Regions from separate parts of the Cupriavidus sp. FW305-F7 genome, predicted to be linked through region 1. Evidence: predicted binding sites of a transcription regulator. Region 1 holds the regulator's gene; each other region holds the start of a gene.
The links. Region 1 encodes sigma-54, which starts transcription at its own class of promoters, with help from an activator protein. Its sites were predicted from a motif close to TGGCANGNAANCTGCTTT; they were not measured.
Positions count from the first base shown of each region.

Region 2: the regulator sigma-54 is predicted to act here: its motif matches at 4,044-4,061, upstream of AC3WL8_RS06350 (GTP cyclohydrolase II).
Region 3: the regulator sigma-54 is predicted to act here: its motif matches at 2,022-2,039, upstream of AC3WL8_RS05130 (ammonium transporter).

Region 1 is NZ_JBYSYC010000007.1:61,160-68,798, forward strand. Features, by position in the region: gene ptsN (PTS IIA-like nitrogen regulatory protein PtsN) at 1-122, opposite strand, end outside; gene hpf (ribosome hibernation-promoting factor, HPF/YfiA family) at 578-928, opposite strand; gene AC3WL8_RS08750 (RNA polymerase factor sigma-54) at 977-2,458, opposite strand; gene lptB (LPS export ABC transporter ATP-binding protein) at 2,594-3,394, opposite strand; gene lptA (lipopolysaccharide transport periplasmic protein LptA) at 3,452-4,102, opposite strand; gene lptC (LPS export ABC transporter periplasmic protein LptC) at 4,171-4,800, opposite strand; gene AC3WL8_RS08770 (KpsF/GutQ family sugar-phosphate isomerase) at 4,844-5,827, opposite strand; gene AC3WL8_RS08775 (monovalent cation:proton antiporter family protein) at 5,969-7,639, shown strand, end outside.
Region 2 is NZ_JBYSYC010000005.1:41,270-48,908, reverse strand. Features, by position in the region: gene AC3WL8_RS06365 (TetR/AcrR family transcriptional regulator) at 1-670, opposite strand, end outside; gene upp (uracil phosphoribosyltransferase) at 670-1,356, opposite strand; gene AC3WL8_RS06355 (URC4/urg3 family protein) at 1,429-2,751, opposite strand; gene AC3WL8_RS06350 (GTP cyclohydrolase II) at 2,748-3,986, opposite strand; gene AC3WL8_RS06345 (acyltransferase family protein) at 4,264-5,364, opposite strand; gene AC3WL8_RS06340 (GntR family transcriptional regulator) at 5,885-6,619, opposite strand; gene AC3WL8_RS06335 (class-II fumarase/aspartase family protein) at 6,747-7,639, shown strand, end outside.
Region 3 is NZ_JBYSYC010000004.1:60,801-68,439, forward strand. Features, by position in the region: gene AC3WL8_RS05110 (acid phosphatase) at 1-54, shown strand, start outside; gene AC3WL8_RS05115 (CreA family protein) at 88-570, opposite strand; gene AC3WL8_RS05120 (acyl-CoA thioesterase) at 585-1,070, opposite strand; gene AC3WL8_RS05125 (HU family DNA-binding protein) at 1,280-1,561, opposite strand; gene AC3WL8_RS05130 (ammonium transporter) at 2,071-3,273, shown strand; gene AC3WL8_RS05135 (mechanosensitive ion channel family protein) at 3,485-4,339, shown strand; gene AC3WL8_RS05140 (Bcr/CflA family multidrug efflux MFS transporter) at 4,359-5,564, opposite strand; gene AC3WL8_RS05145 (hypothetical protein) at 5,951-6,538, shown strand; gene mdoH (glucans biosynthesis glucosyltransferase MdoH) at 6,646-7,639, opposite strand, start outside.

The DNA.
Region 1 (7,639 bases):
CGCGCCACACCATGGTTGTTCTCGAACAGGAGCCCGGCCTGCTCGAACACACGCTTCTTGCTGGTGACGCTGACGTCCAGGGTGATGTTGCCGGGTGGCAGCAATTTGGCCAAACGATTCATGGGCGATGCGCAGGATTTCAGTTAGCGGGCAGATCGTTCCGCGGGGCAGTGGGCTGGCTCCGGGCTGCCGTTGGCCTGGCCGGAGGCGTCCGGCCCATTATAGAGCAGCGACTACCCCCGTATTGTGCAGCGCAGCGGGGCAAGCCGGTGCAGAACGATACATGGTGATGCAATCGTGCCTCCGGGCCGGGAGCCGGCGCACCGATGCGGGGCGCGGCCAGGATTCCCTCTCTTTGTATGGCGCAGCATACACCTTGGCGCTGCGCTTGCGAACACTCTTGCCCATTCGGGTGAAAAGCGTTGGCTCCGGCGCCACAGCCGGGCCGCACCGCCAGTGCGGGCGCGGCATGCCGGCGGCAACCCGGAACGCAAGGGCGCAAAAAAGCCGCGCTTCGTGGCGCGGCTTGCCTGTTCAATCCTGATTCAGCAGCCCGCTGCGGGGCTGCCGGGCACGGTCATTGCTGCATTTGCGCTGCGGCCATCTGGTACTTGACCGCTTCGCGGTCGTGGCCTTGCACGCGATCCTTGTAGCGGATCACCTGACGGTCCAGCTTGTCGACGAGTGCGTCGATCGCTGCATATAGGTCTTCGTGATGCGCCTCGACAAAGATGTCCTTGCCCTTGAGATGTAGATTAATTTCCGCGTACTGACGCCGGTCCTTTTCCTTGTGGTTGTCGACAGAGAGCAGCACGCTAACGCCAATGACCTGATCGAAATGCCTGACGATTCGCTCCAGCTTCGTTTCCACGTACTCACGCAGAGGGGGCGTGATGTCCAGGTGGTGTCCACTGATCTTGAAGTTCATAGCGCTTCTCCTTCTGAAAGAGCCTCACCAGGCAGGCGGTGGGCTCGGCTACAAAGACTTGCGGAGATTGACTGCGGGGATCTTCAGGGCTTCGCGATACTTGGCAACAGTGCGGCGCGCAACAACAAAGCCTTGCTCACCCAGCAGTTCGGCAATGCGACTGTCGGAAAGGGGATTCCTCGGGTCTTCGGCTCCTATCAGTTGCTTGATCAAGGCGCGGATGGCCGTTGATGAAGCCGCGCCACCGGTTTCGGTGGACACGTGGCTGCCGAAGAAGTACTTCAGTTCGAAAGTACCCATCGGCGTTGCCATGAATTTATTGGTCGTCACCCGGGAGATGGTTGACTCGTGTAAACCCAGTGTATCGGCAATCTCCCGCAAAACCAAGGGGCGCATGGCGATTTCGCCGTGACTGAAAAAGTTCTTTTGACGCTCGACAATGGCCTGCGAGACACGCAGGATTGTGTCGAACCTTTGCTGGATGTTCTTGATCAGCCAGCGCGCCTCTTGCAGCTTTTGCTGCAGTCCGGCCGTGCCGGACTCACCCTTCGCGCCACGCAGGATTTGGGCATACATATCGTTGATGCGCAGCCTCGGCATCACATCCGGATTGAGCTGCGCGATCCAGCCGCCGCCACCCTTGCGCACGAACACGTCCGGCACCACAAAGTCCGCTTCCGGGCGGCTGTACGCATGGCCGGGGTAGGGCGCCAGCGAGCGGATCAGTTCGTGTGCGGACTTCAGTGCCACTTCATCTACCTGCAGTGCCTTCTTCAGCCGCGTGTAGTCGCGTACTGCGAGCAACTCCAGGTGATTGCTAACGATGTTCAGCGCCAGTTCGCGTTGCGGGTGCGTCAGGCGTCGCAACTGCAGGGCCAGGCACTCGGCGGCGTTGCGCGCACCCACGCCGGGCGGGTCGAAACTCTGCAGCAGCGTGAGGATGGCGTGGACTTCGTCGATCTCGAACTCGAGTTCTTCCGGCAACTCCGTGCAGATCTCCTCAAGCGATGCGCTCAGGTAGCCATCGTCGTCGAGCGATTCGATCAGGAAGATGGCCAGGCCTTTGTCGCGCGCCGAGATCTTCAGCGGCGTGAGCTGCTCCATCAGGTACTCGCGCAGCGTGGGCTCGGCCTCGCGCAGCTGCATCGGCGTTTTTTCATCCTCGTCGCCCTGGGGGCGGCGGGCAAAGTCGTCCAGGCTCCAGTCGCCGCTGCCGTAGTCGTCGCCGTTGCCGCTGTCGCCATAGCTGTCGTCGTCACCCGCGCCGTCGGCGCGAGCCTCGCCATTGCCCTGGGGCTCAGCCGGGGCGGGCGCCGGTGCGCTCTGCAGGTTGACCGAGCCGTCGGCCGCCACGCGCAGCGGGCTTTCGATCCAGTCGTTCTCGCGCTCGAGCAGCGGGTTTTCCGTCAGCGCCTGTTCGACCTCTTGCTGCAGTTCCAGCGTGGAGAGCTGCAGCAGCCGGATCGACTGCTGCAGTTGCGGGGTCAGGGCCAGATGCTGGGAAAGACGGAGCTGTAGCGACGGTTTCATGCGAGCTATTCTATGCGCATCTTTCCGTTGTTGGAACGGAAATTGCTATCGCTTATGCGGTCCGATCGCCGCTGGCTGTGGGAGGGCCCACGCGCGCCCGCGAAGAGGCCTGCCGCTCGCGGGCAGGCCGTTAAGTCACATGCGGAAGTTCTCGCCCAGGTAGACGCGCCGCACTGCGTCATTGGCGATGATTTCCTCGGGCTGGCCCGCGGCCAGCACCGTGCCTTCGCTGATGATGTAGGCGTGGTCGCAGATGCCGAGCGTCTCGCGCACGTTGTGGTCGGTGATCAGCACGCCGATATTGCGTGCCTTGAGGAAACTGACGATGCGTTGGATCTCGCCCACGGCGATCGGGTCCACGCCGGCGAAGGGTTCGTCCAGCAGGATGAAGCGCGGCGACGACGCCAGCGCGCGCGCGATTTCGACACGGCGGCGCTCGCCGCCCGATAGCGACAGCGCCGGGTTGTTGCGCAGGTGCGCGATCTGCAGGTCGTCGAGCAGCGAATCCAGGCGGCGCTCGATCTCGGTCTTGGGCAGCGGCTTGCCGTTGCTCACCTGAAGCTCCAGCACCGCGCGGATGTTCTCTTCGACGTTGAGCTTGCGGAACACCGAGGCTTCCTGCGGCAGGTACGATAGCCCCATGCGCGCGCGCTCGTGGATCGGCAGGCCGCTGATGTGGTCGCCGTCGAGCACGATATCGCCTTCGTCCAGCGCCACCAGGCCCACGATCATGTAGAACGAGGTGGTCTTGCCCGCGCCGTTAGGCCCGAGCAGGCCGACCACCTCGCCGCTCTTCACGTCGAGCGAGACGTCCTTGACCACCGTGCGCGAGCCATAGCGCTTCTTCAGGTGGCGCACGACCAGCGTGCTGCCGCCGGGAAGGACGGTGGAGGCTTCGACGGAAGGCTTGTCGGCGATGGTTGCGGTATCGGTCATTGGCACGGTCTGGCGTTCAGGCGTTTCTGGCGCGGGCAGGCAAGCCGGCGCCAGGCGTCAGGGTTTGTTGGCAGGCGCGGGCGCCGTCTTCAGGTCCAGCGGCGAGCCGCCATTGCCCGTGGCGCCGGCCTTCTGGTCCTGGCGCGGCGACAACACCGCGCGCACGCGACCGGACGGATTGGCGGCCGCGGCGTCGCCGCTGCCGCCGCCGGCGGCCGTGTAGAACTCCTTGCGGCTGTCGTAGGTCAGCACCGCGCCGCGGATCTCATCGACCTGCTTGGCGCCCTGCAGGCGCGCCATGCGGGCATTGCCGATCAGCTTGGAGTACTCCTGCTTGCCGTCGTACTCGATGCGGTCGCCCCAGCCGTCGATGTATTCGTCGACGCCTTCGCGCTTCTGGCGGATGTAGGCCTGCTTGCCCGGCTTGGCGGTGGCTACCGCGAACTGGTAGCCCTCGGGGTCGGTGCGCAGTTCGGCGGCGTCGGACTTCAGGATCATGGTGCCCTTGGTTAGCACCACGTTGCCGGTCAGCGTATAGATCTGCTTGACGTCGTCGTAGCTGGCGTTGTCCGCCTCCAGCACCATCGGCTTGTCGCGGTCCGCTCGCTCGGCCAGGGCGGGCTGGGCCAGCAGGCCGAAGGCCATGGCCAGGGCGAGCAGAGCCGGGGCGGTGCGTCGACGGGACGATGTCGTCAGGGAAGCAGTCATGTTGGCAGGGGTTGCTTGAGGGCGTCTGGGTACGTTGGTGCGGGTTGGTGCGGCCCCCGGGCCGGGGCTCAGGACCCCGGCGCGCGGCCTGGGGACGGCCCGGTGATGATGGTGCCGCGTACATTGCCGAGCAATTGTACTTCGCGCGTGACGTTGTTGAAGATCAGGCCGTTGGCGGTCATCACCGACGGGCCGCGCGTCAGCTTGACTGGCTTGTCGGTCTTGACGATGTCGTCATTGATCAGCAGCTGGAAATAACTGGATGCGGCGGTCAGCTGCGGGTCCTTGGACACGTCCACGCCCTGCTGGCGCATGACGAAGCCGTTGCCGTACAGGTCGATCACCGAGCCCTCGGCGTTCATGCGGCCCATATCGGCGCGGGCGGTGACCGGCGGGCGGTCCGGCTCGTACGCGCGCATGGCGGGCCGGGTCACTTCGTAGGTCTGGTCGTCCTCGAAATGGACCATGCGCTCGCCGGTGAAGCGGATCTTGGTGCTGCCGTCCGGCGCCAGCTCGGTGGCCGAGAAGCGGTCCATGAAGTAATCAGGCTCATGCTTCTTGGTGCTTTGCGCGGCCAGGTCTTCCTTGGGGGAGTTGATCTGGACCAGCCAGAACGTGCTGCCCGCCACGAAGGCCATCAGCAGCAGCGGCAGCAGCCGCATGACGATGCCGCTGAGGGAGGCGAGGAGTGCCTGCATGGTGTCCTTGGCGTTGTGCCGGTTGTGCCGGGCCCGCGCCCGCTCAGATGACCTTGGCGCGGGTCAGGTCGTGGATATGCAGCGCGCCGGTCAGGCGGCCGTCGTCGTCCACCACCAGCAGCTGGTTGATGCGGTTGGCTTCCATCACCTGCACCGCCTCGACGGCGAGCTGGTTCTCGTTGACCACGTGCGGGTTGCGGTGCATGACCTCGCCGATGGGCACGGTCTTCCAGTCGCGCGGGGTTTCCAGCAGGCGGCGCAGGTCGCCGTCGGTGAAGACGCCGATGGCGTGTCCGTCCGGATCCACCACGGCGGTCATGGCCATGCCCTTGCGGGTGATTTCCATCAGCGCCTGGGCCAGCGGCGTGTTCTCACGCACCTCGGGCACGGCGTTGCCGGTGCGCATCACGTCGCGCACATGGGTCAGAAGCTTGCGCCCGAGCGCGCCGCCGGGGTGCGAGCGGGCGAAGTCTTCCTCGCCAAAGCCGCGCGCGTCCAGCACCGCCACTGCCAGTGCATCGCCGAGCGCCAGCGCCGCGGTGGTGCTGGCCGTCGGCGCCAGGTTCAGCGGGCAGGCTTCTTTCTCGACCGCCGCGTCCAGGTGGACGTCGGCCAGCTTGGCCAGGTTGGAGTCGGGGTTGCCGGTGACCGAGATCAGCCGCGCGCCGATGCGCTTGACGATCGGGATGATCGACAGCAGCTCGCCGGTCTCGCCAGAATTGGAGAAGGCGATCAGCACGTCGTCGCGCGTGACCATGCCCAGGTCGCCGTGGCTGGCTTCGGCCGGGTGCACAAAGAACGCCGGCGTGCCGGTAGAGGCCAGCGTGGCCGCGACCTTGCGTCCGATATGGCCGGACTTGCCAATGCCCGAGACGACCACGCGCCCGGTGCATTGCAGGATCAGCAGCACGGCACGGGCAAAGTCGCCGTTCAGGCGTCCGGAAAGTGCGGAAACCGCATCGGCTTCGGTCTGGAGAGTGTCGCGGGCGAGTCTGAGTGCTCGATCCGCATCGAAATTGGCTATCATGGCGACGAAGTATACCAACGAATGCGATGGCGCCTGGCCCGACCCATGGCGCACGTCGTGCTTGCCGTGCTCGCCGTATTTTGCCGGCAGGGTGCCCGTGCCGGGTCGGACGCGCGCCTGGCCGGTCACCCAGACCGCCTGATGCATTCTCCGCTGGAACTGACCCTGGTGCTGCTGGCCGCCGCCGTCTTCGGCGTGGTCGCATTCCGCATGCTGCAGCTGCCGCCGATGCTGGGCTACCTGGCCGTTGGCATCCTGATCGGCCCGCATGCGCTGGGGCTGGCCAGCGACACCGCGCAGACCAAGTACCTGGCCGAATTCGGCGTGGTCTTCCTGATGTTCTCGATCGGGCTGGAGTTCAACCTGACCAAGCTGCGCTCGATGAAGCGGCTGGTGTTCGGCCTGGGCGGCTCGCAGGTGGTGCTGTCGATGCTGGCGGTGGTGCCGGCCAGCTGGGCTTTCAACTGGCTGTTCCCGCTGTCCTGGCAGGCGTCGGTGGCGCTGGGCGGGGCGCTGGCGATGTCTTCCACCGCGATCGTCTCCAAGATGCTGTCCGAGCGCATGGAGCTGGAAAGCGAGCACGGCCGCAATATCATCAGCATCCTGCTGTTCCAGGATCTGGCGGTGGTGCCGCTGCTGATCGTGATCCCGGCGCTGTCGCGCGATCCGGGCGACCTGATGGTGGCGCTGGGCCTGGCCACGGTCAAGATCGTGGTGGCCCTGGGCGCCATCTTCTTCCTCGGCCAGCGCCTGATGAGCCGCTGGTTCCACGTGGTGGCGGCGCGCCGTTCGCAGGAACTGTTCATGCTGAACCTGCTGCTGGTGACGCTGGGCATGGCGGCGCTGACCGAGCGGCTGGGCCTGTCGATGGCGCTGGGCGCCTTCATGGCGGGCATGCTGATCTCCGAGACGCCCTACCGCCACCAGGTGGAAGAGGACATCAAGCCGTTCCGCGACGTGCTGCTGGGGCTGTTCTTCGTCACCATCGGCATGCTGCTCAATATCCGCGTAGTGCTGGATCACGTATGGCTGGTGCTGGCGCTGCTGGTGGTGCCGGTGCTGTTCAAGCTGGTGCTGATCGCGCTGCTGGCGCGGGTCTTCGGCTCGCGCCAGGGGGTGGCCATCCGCACCGGGCTGGGGCTCGCGCAGGCCGGCGAATTCGGTTTCGTGCTGCTGAACCAGATCGACGGCCTGAACCTGGTCGACCCGGTGCTGATCCAGGTGATCCTGGCGTCGATGCTGCTGTCGATGCTGGCCGCGCCATTCCTGATCCAGTACAGCGACGCCATCGTGCTGCGCTTTACCGCCAACGAATGGCTGATGCAGTCGCTGAACATGACCCGCATCGCCGCGCAGAGCCTGCAGACCGAGAAACACGCCATCATCTGCGGCTTCGGCCGCAGCGGGCAGAACCTGGCGCACATGCTGGAGCGCGAGGGCATCAACTACGTGGCGCTGGACCTGGACCCCGACCGCGTGCGCGAGGCCGCCGCGGCCGGCGATACCGTGGTCTACGGCGACGCCGGCCGGCGCGAGGCGCTGATCGCCGCCGGCATCCACCGCGCCGCCGCCCTGATCGTCACCTATGCCAACACTCCATCGGCGCTTAAGGTGCTGCACCACGTGCAGGAGCTGGCGCCGGCGCTGCCGGTGATCGTGCGCACGGTGGACGATTCAGAGCTCGACACGCTGCAGAAGGCCGGCGCCACCGAAGTGGTGCCCGAGATCATCGAGGGCAGCCTGATGCTGGCCTCGCACGCGCTGGTGCTGCTGGGCGTGCCGATGCGCCGGGTGGTGCGCGGCGTGCAGCAG
Region 2 (7,639 bases), on a different contig from region 1:
CAGGCTCGGGCTCGAGTCCGCAGCCGCGCAGCAGCAGCGCCACCAGGTGCTCGGTGGCCTGCGCATAGTCCTGCTGCTTCAGCTGGCTGACGCCGAGCACCGCGCATACCTGCGACTCGAAATCCGCATAGGTCTGCGTGGCCGCCCAGATCGTGAAGAACAGGTGCTGCGGGTCGACCGGCGCCATCTGGCCGCGGTCGATCCACTGCTGCACCACCGCCGCCTTGCGCGACACCAGCTCGCGCAGCACCTGCCGCAGGACCTCGCCGATCTCATGCGCGCCGTGCAGCAGTTCATTGGCAAATACGCGCGATGCATCCGGATGACTGGCCGACAGCCGCATCTTGGCGCGGATGTATTGTTCCAGCGCCACCTGCGGCGGCAGCTCGGCGCGGATGATATCGGTCTCCGACAGCCACAGCTGCAGCGTATGCGCCAGCACGGCGCGGTACAGCGCCTGCTTGGTGCGGAAGTAGTAATGCAGGTTGGACTTTGGCACGCCGGCGCGCATTGCGATCTCGGCCATGGTGGCGCCGGCAAAGCCCGCGCGCGCGAAGACATGCTCGGCCGCGTGCAGGATCATGGCCTGGTTCTCCTGCCGGATGCGCCCGCCCGGGGCATCGCACGCGGGTAGCGGGCGCCGCGCCGTGGCGCTGGCGGGCGCGTCCATCAGCGCGTGCCGTAGAGGCGGTCGCCGGCGTCGCCCAGCCCGGGCACGATATACCCGTGCTCGTTGAGCGTGTCGTCGATGGCCGCGGTGACGATGCCGACCTCAGGGTGCGCTGCACGCAGCGCGCGCAGCCCGGGGCGCGAGGCGATCAGGCACACGTACTTCATGGTGGTGACGCCGGCCTCTTTCAGGCGGTTCAGCGCGGCGATGGCCGAGTTGCCGGTGGCTAGCATCGGGTCCACCACGATCACCATGCGCTCCTGGATGTCTTCCGGCATCTTGAAGTAGTACTCGATCGGCTCCAGCGTCTCGGGGTCGCGGTACAGGCCGATATGCCCGACGCGCGCCGCCGGCAGCAGTTCCAGCATGCCGTCGATAAAGCCGTTGCCCGCGCGCAGGATCGACACCAGGCACAGCTTCTTGCCGGACAGCACCCGCGACTGCATCGGCGCGATCGGCGTGCGGATGGCGACGGTCTCCATGGCCAGGTCGCGCGTGGCTTCGTAGGTCAGCAACTGGCTGATTTCGCGCACCAGCCGGCGGAAGTTGTCGGTGGTGGTCTCCTCGCTGCGCACCAGGGTGACCTTGTGCTGCACCAGCGGGTGGTCGACGACCAGCACGCCGGGCAGGCCGGCAGCATCGGCATCGAGTGGGTCAACAGCGGGAACAGCGGACATGTCGTTCATGGTGACGCTCCTGATGCCACGTTTCACATGCAATGCCTGCCAGCAACGTCGGCCGCCTGGCGGCCGACGTGCTCAGAACACGGTGCCGTCGCTGATGATGGCGAACGGCGGCGCGCCACCCGGGCGCCGCTTGGCGGCAATGCGGCGCCCCGCCGCCCAGGTGCCGCCTTCCAGCACGCGCGCCAGCGGGAAATTTTCTTCCTGCAAGCCAAGCGCCTGGCGCACGCCGTCGGCCACCAGGTCCAGGCCGGTCACTGTCAGCGCGCGCCATTCGACGATCACGGGCTCATCCACCGCATGCGGCACGGCGGCAAAACCGGGGTCGCGCGGCACCATCAGCTCGAAGTCGTAGAGCAGGCCGCCGTTGCGGTATTCGGGCAGGCCCGTCAGCGCGTCCAGCCCGGTCACGGTCAGGCCGGCGTCTTCCAGCGGCTCCAGCAGTGAATAGGTCAGCCATTGCGTGAGCTTGTGGAACGGTACCAGCCCGCCCGGCGCGGCCGGATGCCGCCAGCAGTCGCCCAGCGAAACGCCTTCGACAATGATCCGCCCCGGCCATACCGGCCCCAGGCCGACCAGCAGCGTGCGCAGCAGGAAGCCGGCGTCGAGCTGCCCGTTGACCGCATGCGCCTTCAGGTAGTCGTAGAGGTTGCCCAGCCGCGCCGGCCGGCCGAACAGCGCCGGAGTCGCCTCCATCACCTCGCCCAGGCGGCGCAGCAGGCCGGCGCGGCCTTCCAGCCCCACCAGCGGGTTGTGCTGCGCGACCTGGAAGGCGTGGGCGATGCTGTCGGCATCGATGCGCTGCAGCCGCTCGGCGTCCGCGCGCAGCGGATCGCCCGGCGCGGCCGAGAAGCCGCCGCGCGCGAACAGGACGAAGCTGGCCACGCCCAGCCCTTCCGAGCGCGTCAGCACCAGGTCGCTGGCCGGATCGCGGTAACGCCAGTCCGGGCCGGCGCCGGCATCCAGCAGTACGCTTGGAATGACCAGGTCGATGCCGATGCGGGCGCGCTCCTCGCGGTGCTCTGGCCCGCTCAGCGCGGCACGCTCGCACAACACCTGCCAGCGGTCCGCGCGCTGGTCGACGGCGCCACTTTCAAAATGGCGCCAGCGGCTGTGGTACGGCACCTGCAGGTCCGGATAGCGCTGGCGGATGGTGCTGGCGACATAGTCGGCAATTGCATGCACGCGGTCCGGATGCCAGGTGAAAAGCTCGGACGCGCCGCTGGCCACGTGTTCGGTGACCGCCGCGCAATGCGTGCGCACCGCCTCGGCACACAGCAGCGCCGAGGCGGGATGCCCTTCCGGCACCGGGCTCAGCCAGCCGGCACCCGGCCGCATCTCGTTACCTGTGCCCTGGCGGTCCATGCCGGGCTTGCCATCCTCGGGAAACATCGTCATTCGTTCAACCCCCTGCCCTTTGCCAGGGCCAGTTCGTTCGCATCCGGCGGCGTGTAGTGCGTAAAGTAGCCGGCGGCCACCTTGGCATCGATCTCGACACGGGCATCGGCGGGGATCAGGGCCTCGGGGATGGCCACCTGCTCGACCACCTCGATGCCCTGCGCCACCAGCGCGCCATGCTTCATGTTGCTCATCGACGCCCAGCGGTCGATGCGGCGGATGCCCAGCCAATGGAACACATCCGGCATCAACTCCTGGAAACGCATGTCCTGCACGCCTGCCACGCATTCGGTGCGGGCAAAGTAAGTCTCGGCACGGTCGCCGCCCACCTGCCGCTTGCGGGCGTTGTAGACCAGGAACTTGGTCACCTCGCCCAGCGCGCGGCCCTCCTTGCGGTTGTAGACCACCAGCCCGACACCGCCCTGCTGCGCCATCTCGATGCACACCTCGATGCCATGTGCCAGATACGGCCGGCAGGTACAGATGTCTGACCCGAACACATCCGATCCGTTGCATTCATCGTGCACGCGGCACGCCACGCGGGTCTCGGGCTTGCCCAGCTGGCTGACGTCGCCGAAGAAGTACAGCGTCATGCCGCCGATGGGCGGAAGGAACACCTTCAGGTCCGGCCGCGTCACCAGTTCCGGGAACATGCCGCCGGTCTGCTCGAACAGGCTGCGGCGCAGCACGCTTTCCTTGATGCCGAAACGGGCCGCCAGCCCGGGTAGGTACCACACCGGGTCGACCGCCGCCTTGGTCACCCGCACGTCGCCATTGGCATGGAGGATGTCGCCGTCGGGCTTGAGCCGGCCGGCCGCAATGGCCGACACCAGCTCCGGCATGTTGATATGCGCACGGGTGACGGCGATGGTCGGGCGAATATCCACGCCGGCCGCGATGCGGTCGGCAAAGACGGTGGAAACCAGGTGGCCCCAGGGATCCAGCGAGACAATTTTCTCCGGGTCGCCCCATTGCGGATGCGGCCCAATGGCTTCCGCCGGCGCGGTATCGGTCAGGTCGGTGCGATGGTCGCGCTGCAAAGCGCCCGCGGCAACCGCCAGGGCCCGGTAGATGGCGTAGGCGCCAGCATGAGTGCCGATCACATTGCGCTGTGCCGGATTCGCCAGGCTGGCGATGACCGGCCCGCGCTCGGCCGCCGTGGGGGCGCCCCAGTGGATGGGCTCGGCCGGCTTGTCGCGGCGTGCGTGTGAGGTGAGGACGATATGGTCGGACATGGCACCCTCGGTTCCCGATGGAATCCTGACCAAATGGTCAGGTTTACGATTCCATACTAGGCAACCTTTGTGCCATCGCCCAATGCCCGTTTACGCGAGTGTTGCGGCAATGTGTGTGGCGCCGAACGCAAGTCCGCGCTGGCGGCATGCACGCATCGCGTGCCGGCGGCGGGACATCGCGGGTGCATACGCACCAACAAAAGGCGCGCACGGCCATGCGGGCACGGCGCCGTCCGGGGCAAACCGTGCCGCCGCTGCGCGGCAGTGCCTGCAAGCATTACACGCTTTGCCGGCCGGCGGGGTCGCGGCCGTTGCCCAGCAGCGCACGCAGCGCCGCCAGCAGCTGGGCGCTTTCGATGTAGCGATAAAACAGCACGCCGGCCACATTGCTGAGCCCCCACGCGGCAACCATGCCGAGCGCGTTCAGCACCGGCTGGCCCGGCGCCAGGTTCGACACCAGCGCGTTGACCAGCAGGCAAACCGGAAAGTGAACCAGGAACACCGAATAGGAAATGCGCCCGAAGAAGCCGACCACGCGCGCCCGCGGCCAGCGCTCCAGCCAGCCGCCGCGGCGCGCCACCGCCAGCAGCAGCGCAGTGGCAAGCGCCACCGCGATGCGCAGCCGGAAATCCACCGCCAGCGCCGCCAGCGCGACCGCGCCGATAAGCAGCAGCGGCAACACCGGGCGGCCGGGGTTGGACGCCCAGTAGGCCAGCGCCCCCATGCCATAGGCGCCGAAGAAGTACACGGCCCAGATATCCCACGCGGCATCGCGGTTGAACCAGAACAGCGACGCCACCGCCACCAGCGCCACGATGCCGATGCTGGCCCCGGCACCCGCCGGCGCTTTCCCGCCCGCCACGGCGCGCGCGGCCCACAGCGCGCCCAGCAGCAGCGCAAACAGCTGCAGGTCGATAGCCACGTACCAGACCCCGGCCGAGAGCGCATCGACATCGAGCACGTTATGCAGCAGCGTCACGTGCGCCAGGAACTGCAGCAGGCCGGGCGGCGCGGGGATCGAGTCGTGCACCATCCAATGGCGCGCCAGGGCGGCACCGGCAATGCTGAGCAGCAGCGCCGCGGCAAAGGGCACCACCAGCTTCTGGTAGCGCCGCCACAGCACCAGCAGCGGATGCTGGCGGATCTCCAGCCGGCCATGCGGCGCCAGGCTGCGCGCGGCGAGAAAGCCGCTGATCACTAGGAAGACCTGCACAGCGATGCGGGCGTAGTCGTACAGCCAGTCCACCAGCCCCGGGGCCAGCCGATACGCGGTATCGGACATCGGGCCATAGAAGGCCAGGTGATGGAGCACGATCAACTGGGAGCTGACCGCTTTCAGGGCGTCGATGCAAGGCAGGCGCGACGGACGAGGGCTCATTGTTATAGGAATGCTGCAATTGCCACGGAAGGCGCGATTCTACCTGCTTGCACCGGCTCTAATATGGCGCATACGCCACTACCTATAGATTCGTTACACACTGCCCCGGCTTGTTGCGAGTTTGCCGTCGCGGCCCAAAATTCAACTGTCGGGTGGATAGGGGGGACGTCAGGCTTGAACCACGCATTCAAGGGACGCTTCTTTGTGCGCCAGTAGGCTAAGCTACAATCACCATTGCCACTGGGGCCCGCTTATGCAGCACCGCACGCTCTTCTCCCGCGCCGGTCACGCCTTCCGTTGCGGCTTGGCTGTGTGCTCCCTCATCGCCCTTCTGTCCGCGGCCCTGGCGGGATGCGAGGGAGTCCCGCGGGATACCGCGGCGACACCGCCACCGCCCCGTCAACCGATTGCGCCCAGCGACGACGTGTACCCCGCCCCGACCACGGTGCGCGACACGAGACCTGCGGCGCGCACTCCGTAGGCGGCATTTGCCGGCCGCGCCCCAGCAACCGCGGCCTGATTAGCCGGCCGAGCGCTGCAAGCGCATCGATACCGAAAAGCTGTCCGCGGGATGCACCGTCACCGAGACTTCGAACGTCTCGCCGGCCGCATCCATATAGCGCCGCACGATCTTCAGCGCCGCGGCGCCAGGGTCCAGCCTGAGCGCGTCAGCAACGCGCCGGTCGCTGACCGCAACCGCGCGCACATCCTGGTAGATCTCTGCAATCTGCCGGTCATAGCGTGACTCGATCAGCGTGCTGACCAGCGTGTCGGGCGACTCCCGCACCATCTCGCCGATCTCCGCATAGGCAGGATCCACGTAGACATCGGTCCACGCCATCGGCGTGCCGTCCTTGCCGCCATCCATGCGCAGGCTAGAGATGCGCAGCCAACGCGCACCGGGCGCGCAGCCGATTTCCGCCGCGACGTCGGCCGGCACGGCAACCTCCTCGACCGACTGCACCACGCGCAGGTGCTCCGCGCCGAACTGCACCAGGTCATCCACCGACGCCAGCGACGGCCGGAACACCGGCCGCGGCCTGGCCGATTCCACCCGCGTGCCCACGTTCTTGCGCCGCGACACCAGTCCCAGCTGCTGCAACTCCTGCAGCACCGCACGGATGGTGTAGCGGCTGGCCTGGTACTGCTCGCACAGCTCGAATTCGGTGGGCAGCAGCGACCCGACCGCGTAGCGGCCGGTGGTGATCCCCTCGATAAGTTGCCTGCTGATCTCTGCTGGATTGGATTTATTCATGACCGCCTGCCGCGTCACAACCATTGAACGCGGGTTAACCCTCATTTTCTAAATATGTTCGAACATATTTAATGTGGATATGTTCGAACATATTACCGGACTGCCCCTTTCCCCTCAAGGTAGCACCATGACCCTGTTCTCTGCCCCCACCGCCAGCACCGTCGTTGATTCCATCCTGTTCCGCGATGCCTTTGGCACCGCCAAGATGCGCCAGATCTTCTCCGATGTGGCGCTGATCCAGCGCTATATCGACGTCGAGGTCGGGCTCGCCAGGGCCGAGGCCAGGGTCGGCGTGATCCCGGCGGAAGCAGCCGAGGTCATCGCCCGCGAATCGCGCCTGGAGCGCATCGACTTCGACCACATGCGCGAGGAGACCGACATTGTCGGCTATCCGATCCTGCCGCTGGTGCACCAGCTGGTAGCGATGTGCGGCGAGGCCGGACGCTACGTGCACTGGGGCGCCACCACGCAAGACATCATGGACACCGCGGTCGCGCTGCAGGTGCGCGACGCGCTCGACAGCATCGACGCCGATATCCGCGAACTGCGCGGCATCCTGGCCGACCTGGCGGTGAAGCACCGCGACACCCCGATGGCGGGCCGAACCCACCTGCAGCAGGCGCTGCCGGTGACCTTCGGCTACAAGGTGGCGATCTGGCTGGCCATGTTCGACCGCCACCAGCAGCGCCTGGCAGAACTGCGCCCCCGCGTGGCCGTGGTCGAATTCGCCGGCGCCGCGGGCACGCTGGCGTCGCTGGGCGGACAAGGCGACAACAAAGGCTTCGTCGTGCAGGAAGCCCTGGCTGAAGAACTGGGCCTGGGCGTTCCCGCAACCACCTGGCACGTGGCGCGCGACGGCTTTGCCGAGGCAGTGAACCTGCTCGCACTAATCACCGGCTCGCTCGGCAAGATCGCGCTCGACATCATGATCATGGCGTCGACCGAGTTCGCCGAGGTCTACGAGCCCTTCGTCAAGGGCCGTGGCGCCAGCAGCACCATGCCGCAGAAGCGCAACCCGAT
Region 3 (7,639 bases), on a different contig from region 1:
GGCGCGCGCCCGTCGCGCGACTGCCAGGCGGAGAGCGCAGCGCTGGCCCCCTGATCCGCCGGTTGCCGGGGCCGGCTACTGCACGGGTTACTTCACCGGGATGACCGTGCCCGCCGGCACCGGCACGGCGGTGACGCTGTTCTGCGGGCTGCCGCTGACAATGCGGTCGGAGTACGTCAGGTACACCAGCGTGTTGCGCTTGCGGTCGACCGCGCGCACGACGTGCAGGACCTTGAACAGGATCGACATGCGTTCGGAGAAGACGTTGTCCTGTTGCCGGATCGGCCCCTTGAAGGCGATCGTGCCCACCTGCCGGCAGGCGATCGATGCCTCCGGCGGGTCTTCGGCCATGCCCAGCTGGCCCTTGATACCGCCCGTGCGGGCGCGCGACACATAGCAGGTCACGCCGTCCACCTGGGGGTCGTCATAAGCTTCGATCACGACCTTGTCGGAGCCGGTCATGCGGAAATTGGTGCTGACGCTGCCGATCTCCTCGGCGTAGGCGCCCGAGGCGGCCGCCAGACAGGCGACGGCCAGGACCGTGCGGATGCGATTGCAGTTGCGCTTCATGGCGGGGTCGGTATTCAGGTCACCGACGACTTGATGTCGTCGTGGCGCTTTTCCATTTCCTGGCGCAGCGCGCGGCGCTGCTGGGCGGCGGCAAAGCGCTGGCGCTCCACCTCGTCGCGCGGCTCCAGCGGCGGCACCTCGGCCGGCGTGCCGTTGTCGTCCACGGCCACCATGGTGAAGTAGCAGCTGTTGGTATGGCGCACCAGCTTGCTGCGGATGTTCTCGGTTACCACCTTGATGCCGATTTCCATCGAGCTGCGGCCGGTGAAGTTGACCGAGGCCAGGAAGGTCACCAGCTCGCCCACGTGGATCGGCTGGCGGAACACCACCTGGTCGACCGACAGCGTCACCACGTAGCGGCCGGCGTAGCGGCTGGCGCAGGCATAGGCAACCATGTCCAGGTACTTGAGGATGGTGCCGCCGTGGACGTTGCCGGAGAAGTTGGCCATGTCCGGCGTCATCAGCACGGTCATGGAAAGCTGGTGGGACTGGTCGTTCATGATGCGGGTACGGATTGCGGGGCGGGATTTCGGGGGCGAACCTGCGAGGGCGGCATTGCCTGAATGCACGCCGGAACGCTGGCGCCGGCAGTTTAACCCGGATCGTGCCCGCCGTTGCCGGCGGCAGCCCGGTGCCGGCAAGGGTGGCCGTGCCGGGCAACAAAAAAGCGGCCTGCAAGGCCGCTTTTCACGCTGTGGACGCAAACTGCTTACTTCTTCTTGTTCACCGCGTCCTTGAAACCCTGCCCGGCAGAGAACTTGACCGTCTTGGCGGCCGGGATCTTGATGGTTTCACCGGTGCGCGGATTGCGGCCGGTGCGGGCGGCGCGTTTGCCGGCGCTGAAGCTGCCAAAGCCCACCAGCGTCACCGAATCGCCCTTTGCCACTGCCTTCTTGATACTGTCCAGCGCTGCGTTGAGCGCGCGCTCGGCGGCGGCATTGCTCAGTTCTGCTTCCGCGGCGATGGCCGATACCAGTTCACCTTTATTCATGGCTGATTTCCCTTGTTGGTCGTCGTCACCGATGTGCGTGCCTCGCGGCAAAGCCATCGATCGGCGCAGTCTAATCTGCCCGTTGCGCGTAGAGCAATCCCCAGTGGCACCAATGCGACAAAAAAACCCGCAAATCCTTGATTGAGGCCGGTTAGCGGGCAATTTCCATCGCTTTTCCCGCTTGCCAGAAGCCGACTTTGCCAGGCCGTCCTGCCGCGCGGCAACGCCAGGCCGGCCCTCGCCCCGGGGCAAACAAGGAGCATAGGACAAATTCCCACAAATGGGGCGCCGCACCATAACGGTTCAGCCTGCGCCGCCGCCGCGCGCCATTTCGGCGCATCCGCACCACCACGGCGATGCCACTGACAACACTGCCAGCAGCGCCGCCCCGGTCTGCGCGCGGCATTCCGGTGCGGTTTTACCCGACAAGGTGCACGTGGCACCAGGATGCGGCCATTGCTGGAATGCTTTTTGCATACCCACGCTCCCATTTTGAGCATGAGGTCACTATGGACAACTGGAAGACCGGCACCGACGCCCTGTTTATCCTGCTAGGCGCCATCATGGTGCTGGCCATGCACGCCGGCTTTGCCTTCCTGGAACTGGGCACGGTGCGCAAGAAGAACCAGGTCAACGCACTGGTAAAGATTCTGGTGGATTTTGCGGTTTCGACGATCGCCTATTTCTTTATCGGCTACACCATTGCCTACGGCGTGCAGTTCATGTCCGGGGCCGAAACGCTGGCGCAGAAAAACGGTTACGAACTGGTCAAGTTCTTTTTCCTGGCGACATTTGCCGCGGCTATTCCGGCGATTATCTCGGGCGGTATTGCCGAGCGTTCACGCTTCAATCCGCAGCTGGTCGCCACCTTCGTGCTGGTGGGTTTTGTCTATCCGTTCTTCGAAGGCATCGCCTGGAACCAGCGCTTTGGCGTGCAGGACTGGATCACGCGCGTGGCCGGCGCACCGTTCCATGACTTTGCCGGCTCGGTGGTGGTGCATGCGCTGGGCGGCTGGATCGCGCTGCCGGCGGTGCTGCTGCTGGGCGCGCGGCGCGGGCGCTACCAGAAGGACGGCCGCATCAGCGCCCATCCGCCCTCAAACATCCCGTTCCTGGCGCTGGGCGCCTGGGTGCTGGCTGTGGGCTGGTTCGGCTTCAACGTCATGAGCGCGCAGACGGTCGACAAGGTCAGCGGCCTGGTGGCGATCAACTCGCTGATGGCAATGGCCGGCGGCACGCTGGCGGCCTGGGCGGCCGGACGCAACGACCCGGGCTTTGCCTACAACGGGCCGCTGGCCGGGCTGGTGGCGGTGTGCGCGGGCTCGGACCTGATGCACCCGCTCGGCGCGCTGATCACCGGGGCGGTGGCCGGCGCGCTCTTTGTCTATATGTTTACGCTGGCGCAGAACAAATGGCATATCGATGACGTGCTCGGCGTGTGGCCGCTGCACGGGCTGTGCGGCGCCTGGGGCGGCATTGCTGCGGGCATCTTCGGGGCCAGGGCGTTGGGCGGGCTGGGCGGCGTGTCGCTGGGCGCGCAGGCAATTGGCACCGTGCTTGGCATCGTGGTGGCGCTGGCCGGCGGCACCCTGGTATATGGCGCGCTGAAGAAGCTGGTGGGCATCCGGCTGGATGCCGAAGGCGAATTCAACGGAGCGGACCTGACCTTGCACCGGATTTCGGCAACGCCGGAGCGGGAAACCAACTGGTAATGGTGCGGGCCGTCCTGATTTAAATAGACAAGCTGCGCAAGGCAGCTTGTCTTAACAATAATTTGCTTGCACTTCCGGTACGGCGTCTCAATAATTGCCGTGCCCATGTATTGCGCCGCAACAGCGCGCAGGGCTAGCACATCGCTGCCGGCTGAATCGGGGGATGTTGTGCCGGCGGCCGGCCGGACACCAACATTAAAGGACTACGCCGATGGATGCCACTACCTTCGATAACCTCAAGGCCCTGGTTGTCACCTACGCGACAGAATTCGGGGTCAAGATCCTGGCGGCCCTTGCCTTCTGGGTCATCGGCCGCTGGCTGATCCACTTTGTCGTGCGCATGGTGCAGAACGCGCTCGGCAAGCAGCAGGTCGATCCCACGCTGCTGCGCTATGTCGGCTCGATCGTCACCGTGACGCTGAACGTGGTGCTGGTGATTGGCATCCTCGGCTACTTCGGCATCCAGACCACGACCTTTGCCGCACTGATCGCCGCCGCTGGCGTGGCCATCGGCATGGCTTGGTCGGGGTTGATGGCGAACTTCGCTGCCGGTGCGTTCCTGGTGGTGCTGCGCCCGTTCAAGGTAGGAGACTTCGTGACAATCGGCGGCGTGACCGGCACGGTGCGCGAGATCGGCCTGTTCGCCACCTCGCTCGACACGCCAGACAATGTGCAAACCGTGGTCGGTAACAACAAGATCTTCAGCGATACCATCCAGAACTTCACGGCCAACCCGTACCGGCGCGTCGAACTGAAAGCGCAGCTTGCCGGCAGCACCGACACTGCCCATGCGGCAGCGCTGCTGAAGACCCGCATCGCGGAGATCCCCAACGTGCTGGCCGAGCCCCCGATCGACGTCGAGATCCTGGAGTTCACGCTGGTCGGCCCGGTGCTGGCGGTGCGTCCGCACTGCCACAATGACCACTACTGGCAAGTCTATTTCGATACCAACCGCATCATCCGCGAGAGCTTCGGCCAGGCCGGCTATGCCGCACCGATGCCGGCGCAGATGGTGGTGGTGCAACAGGCTGCCGCCCAGCAAGCCGCCGCGCAACAGGCCGCCTGACGACGGCTCGCAGCCGGTGTCAACGGGGGCCTGAGCGCCCGTAGTAGCGCATCAGCACCGCGCCTGCACCGCAGGCCGCCATCACCACGCCCAGCGGCAGCGCGGTGCCGTCGCGCCACAGGCTGACGGCCGCGCCGCCCAGCGTGCCGAGTGAAAACTGCAGCGTGCCCATCAGCGCCGAGGCCGTGCCGGCGCGATGGCCCTGATGGGCGAGCGACAGTGCCGACGCATTCGGCGATACGCAACCGAGCGCGCCGATAAAGACGAAAAATCCCGCCAGCAGCACCGGCAGCACCGCCACGCCTGCAAGCGCGGCAAAAGCGAGCGCCAGGCCCGCCGCGCAGGCCGCCAGCAGCGCGCCCCCGAGCACCTGATCGAGCGAGCGGCCGCGCACCAGCCTGGCGTTGAGCTGCGACATCGTGATCAGGCCCAGCGCATTGGCGCCGAACACAAAACCGTAGTGCGACGGCGCGATGCCGTGGAGCTGGATCAGCACGAACGGCGACCCGGAGATATACGCGAACATGCCTGCCGAGCCGAAACCGGCAGACAGCGAGTAGCCGAGGAATTCGCGATCCCGCAGCAGCTCGGCATAGCTTTTCGCCACGGTGCCGAGCCGCAGCGGCGCCGCATGGCGCCGGTCCAGCGATTCTTCCATGCGCAGGTGGACCAGCAGCAGGATCAGCATCCCGGCCGCCGCCAGCACCCAGAAGATCGTGCGCCAGCCCGATACCGAGAGAATGCCGCCACCGACGATCGGTGCCAGGATCGGCGCAACCCCCATCACCAGCATCAGCGACGAGAAAGCGCGCGCTGACTCATGCGCCTCAAGCCGGTCGCGGATTACCGCGCGTGCCATCACCATGCCGGCGCAGCCGCCCAGCGCCTGCAGGAAGCGCCACAGCATCAGCGACTCCACGCTGCGTGCCAGCGCGCAGCCCACCGCGGCGGCCACGTAGAGGCACAGGCCGACATAGAGCGGCGGCTTGCGCCCGAAGCGGTCGCTGAACGGCCCATAGAAGGCCTGCCCCAGCGCCAACCCCACCAGGAATGTGCCGAGGGTCAACTGCACCTGGCCGATGTCCACGCCGAGATCGCCAGCCAGCGACGGAAAACTCGGCAGGTACATGTCGATCGACAACGGCGCGATCGCCATCAGCGAACCGCAGATCAGCAGCCAGGCAGGAAAGCGCGCGGGAGAAGCCGCGCTGGTGGAACGGGGCATGGAAAGTATCCGGGGGAACGGCGTTGTCACGCACGGCCAGCCTGCTTGCGGCCCGCGCCTGCAACCCGTGAAAAGGCGCAATTGTTGCACAGCATAACGAAGGCGGTACGGTCCTGGCGTGCAGGGTTTTGAAACAGTCGTTCAGAAAAACTGCCCTGCCTAAGTCGGGTCCGATGGTGCTGGCGAAGTTGGCGCTATTGGTGAATAGTGAGGTCAGGTCATTTGCGATCACGGCAGCGCGAATCGGCGCTGCAGATGCCCTTGCCGGGTGGCGCGGCTTTCACCTGCGGCAAGGTGGAGGGTACAATGCCAGCCTGTCGGCGCAAGCCACACCGTCGGCCACGCAGAGACGGACGACAGTATCGGTCCCGGCAACGTTAGCCTGCATGAGAATACGACACACGCCGCTTCCCGCTTCGCTAGGCCCGGCCGCATTCGCGGCTGCGCTGCTGTTGCTGCTGCCCCAGCCCGGCAACGCCGCGCCGGTGCAGGCGCGCAATGTCGCCGCCTCGGCGCCGGCCCCCGCGATCGATGAGGCCGACCCGCTGTCACGCATGCTCAAGGGCGCTGCCACCGGCCAGAACACCGGCGCCGCCGGCGTGCCCGAATTGCTGCGCAACACCACACGGCCCGACAACGTACTGGCACGCGCCTGCCGCCAGCTCAACGACGCCCTGCCGATCGAAATCGACGGCGAAACGCGGCTGCGCCGCTGCCAGTCGATCCCCGGCAAGCATGTGCTGTTCCAGCTGGAGCTCACCAACTACCGCGGGCCGATGCTGGACCTGGCCAGCTTCGAGGTCAACTACGCCGCGCCGCTGCAGCGCAATATCTGCGCCAACCGCGACGTCGAGATCCTGACCAAGCTTGGCATCAGCCTGATGTTCCGCTACATGACGCGCAAGGACCGTGGCGAGCGCCGCATCGGCGATGTCTACATCAACGCGCCCATCTGCACGGCGGCGCTGCGCTAGCCAACACAAACAAGAATCGATTGCAATTGACGCGTGACGGCACGCCGCCCGCACAAAAGAAAGACGGCCCGCAGATGCGGGCCGTTCTCGTTTTGCGTCAGTCCCGCTCAGGCAGCGCGCGGGCGCAGCGGCAGCACGTTGGCCGCGCGCCGCACCAGGATGCGCGTGTCCTTCCAGCCGGCATCGGCCAGCGGCGAGCCCCATACCAGTTCATGCAGGCGTGCCAGTGCAAACGGATTGCCCAGCAGCACATGCTTCTGCGCGGGGGTCAGCGCGCGCGGGCCATGCGTGAGCGCATGCTCGACCAGGGCCTCATGGCGCCTGCGGGACGATTCCGGCTGCACCACGCGCGGCGTGGCGGTCGCGCACATCAGCGCATTGGTAACCGGGTCCACCACGGCGTCGACAAAGTCAGGCGTTTCGGCCGCAGCTTCGACATGCTGTTGCGTCTCGACGATTTCCCGCGGTACCTGCGTCTCCTCAGGGATCATGAAGAGGCCCGCATTGCGCGAGGCACGACCGAACGACACCCGCGACAGCATCACCGACAACGGGATCGACAGCGCCAGCGAGCCCACGATCGGCAACAACCACAGCACGTAGGACGGGTTCAGCCAGTACACCAGACCACCCCAAGCCAGGCCCAGCGCGGTGTGCCAGCCGTGGCGGCGGAACGCTTCGCCCCAGGTGGTCTCGGTGTCTTCGCGCGGGGGCGACTTCCACGAGATGCCCCAGCCGCTGTATGCGGCGATCACGAACTTGGTATGGAACAGCATGCGCGTGGGCGCCAGCAGCGCGGACAGCAGCACCTCGATCAGCATGCTGGCAATCAGCTGCACCGCCCCGCCATAACGCCGCGCCTGCTTCATCAGCAGCACCACGCTGGCCAGCTTGGGCAGGAACAGCAGCGTGGCCGTGGCAGAGAACAAGGCCAGCGCCTTCTCCGGATGCCATTCGGGCCAGGTCGGGAATAGCTGGTATTGCTGCGTGAAATACTCCGGCGGCACCAGCGCATGCTTGGCCAGCATCGCCGTGGACAGCAGCAGGAACAGCAGCCACAGCGGCGCCGACAGGTAGGCCATGATGCCGGTCAGGAACACC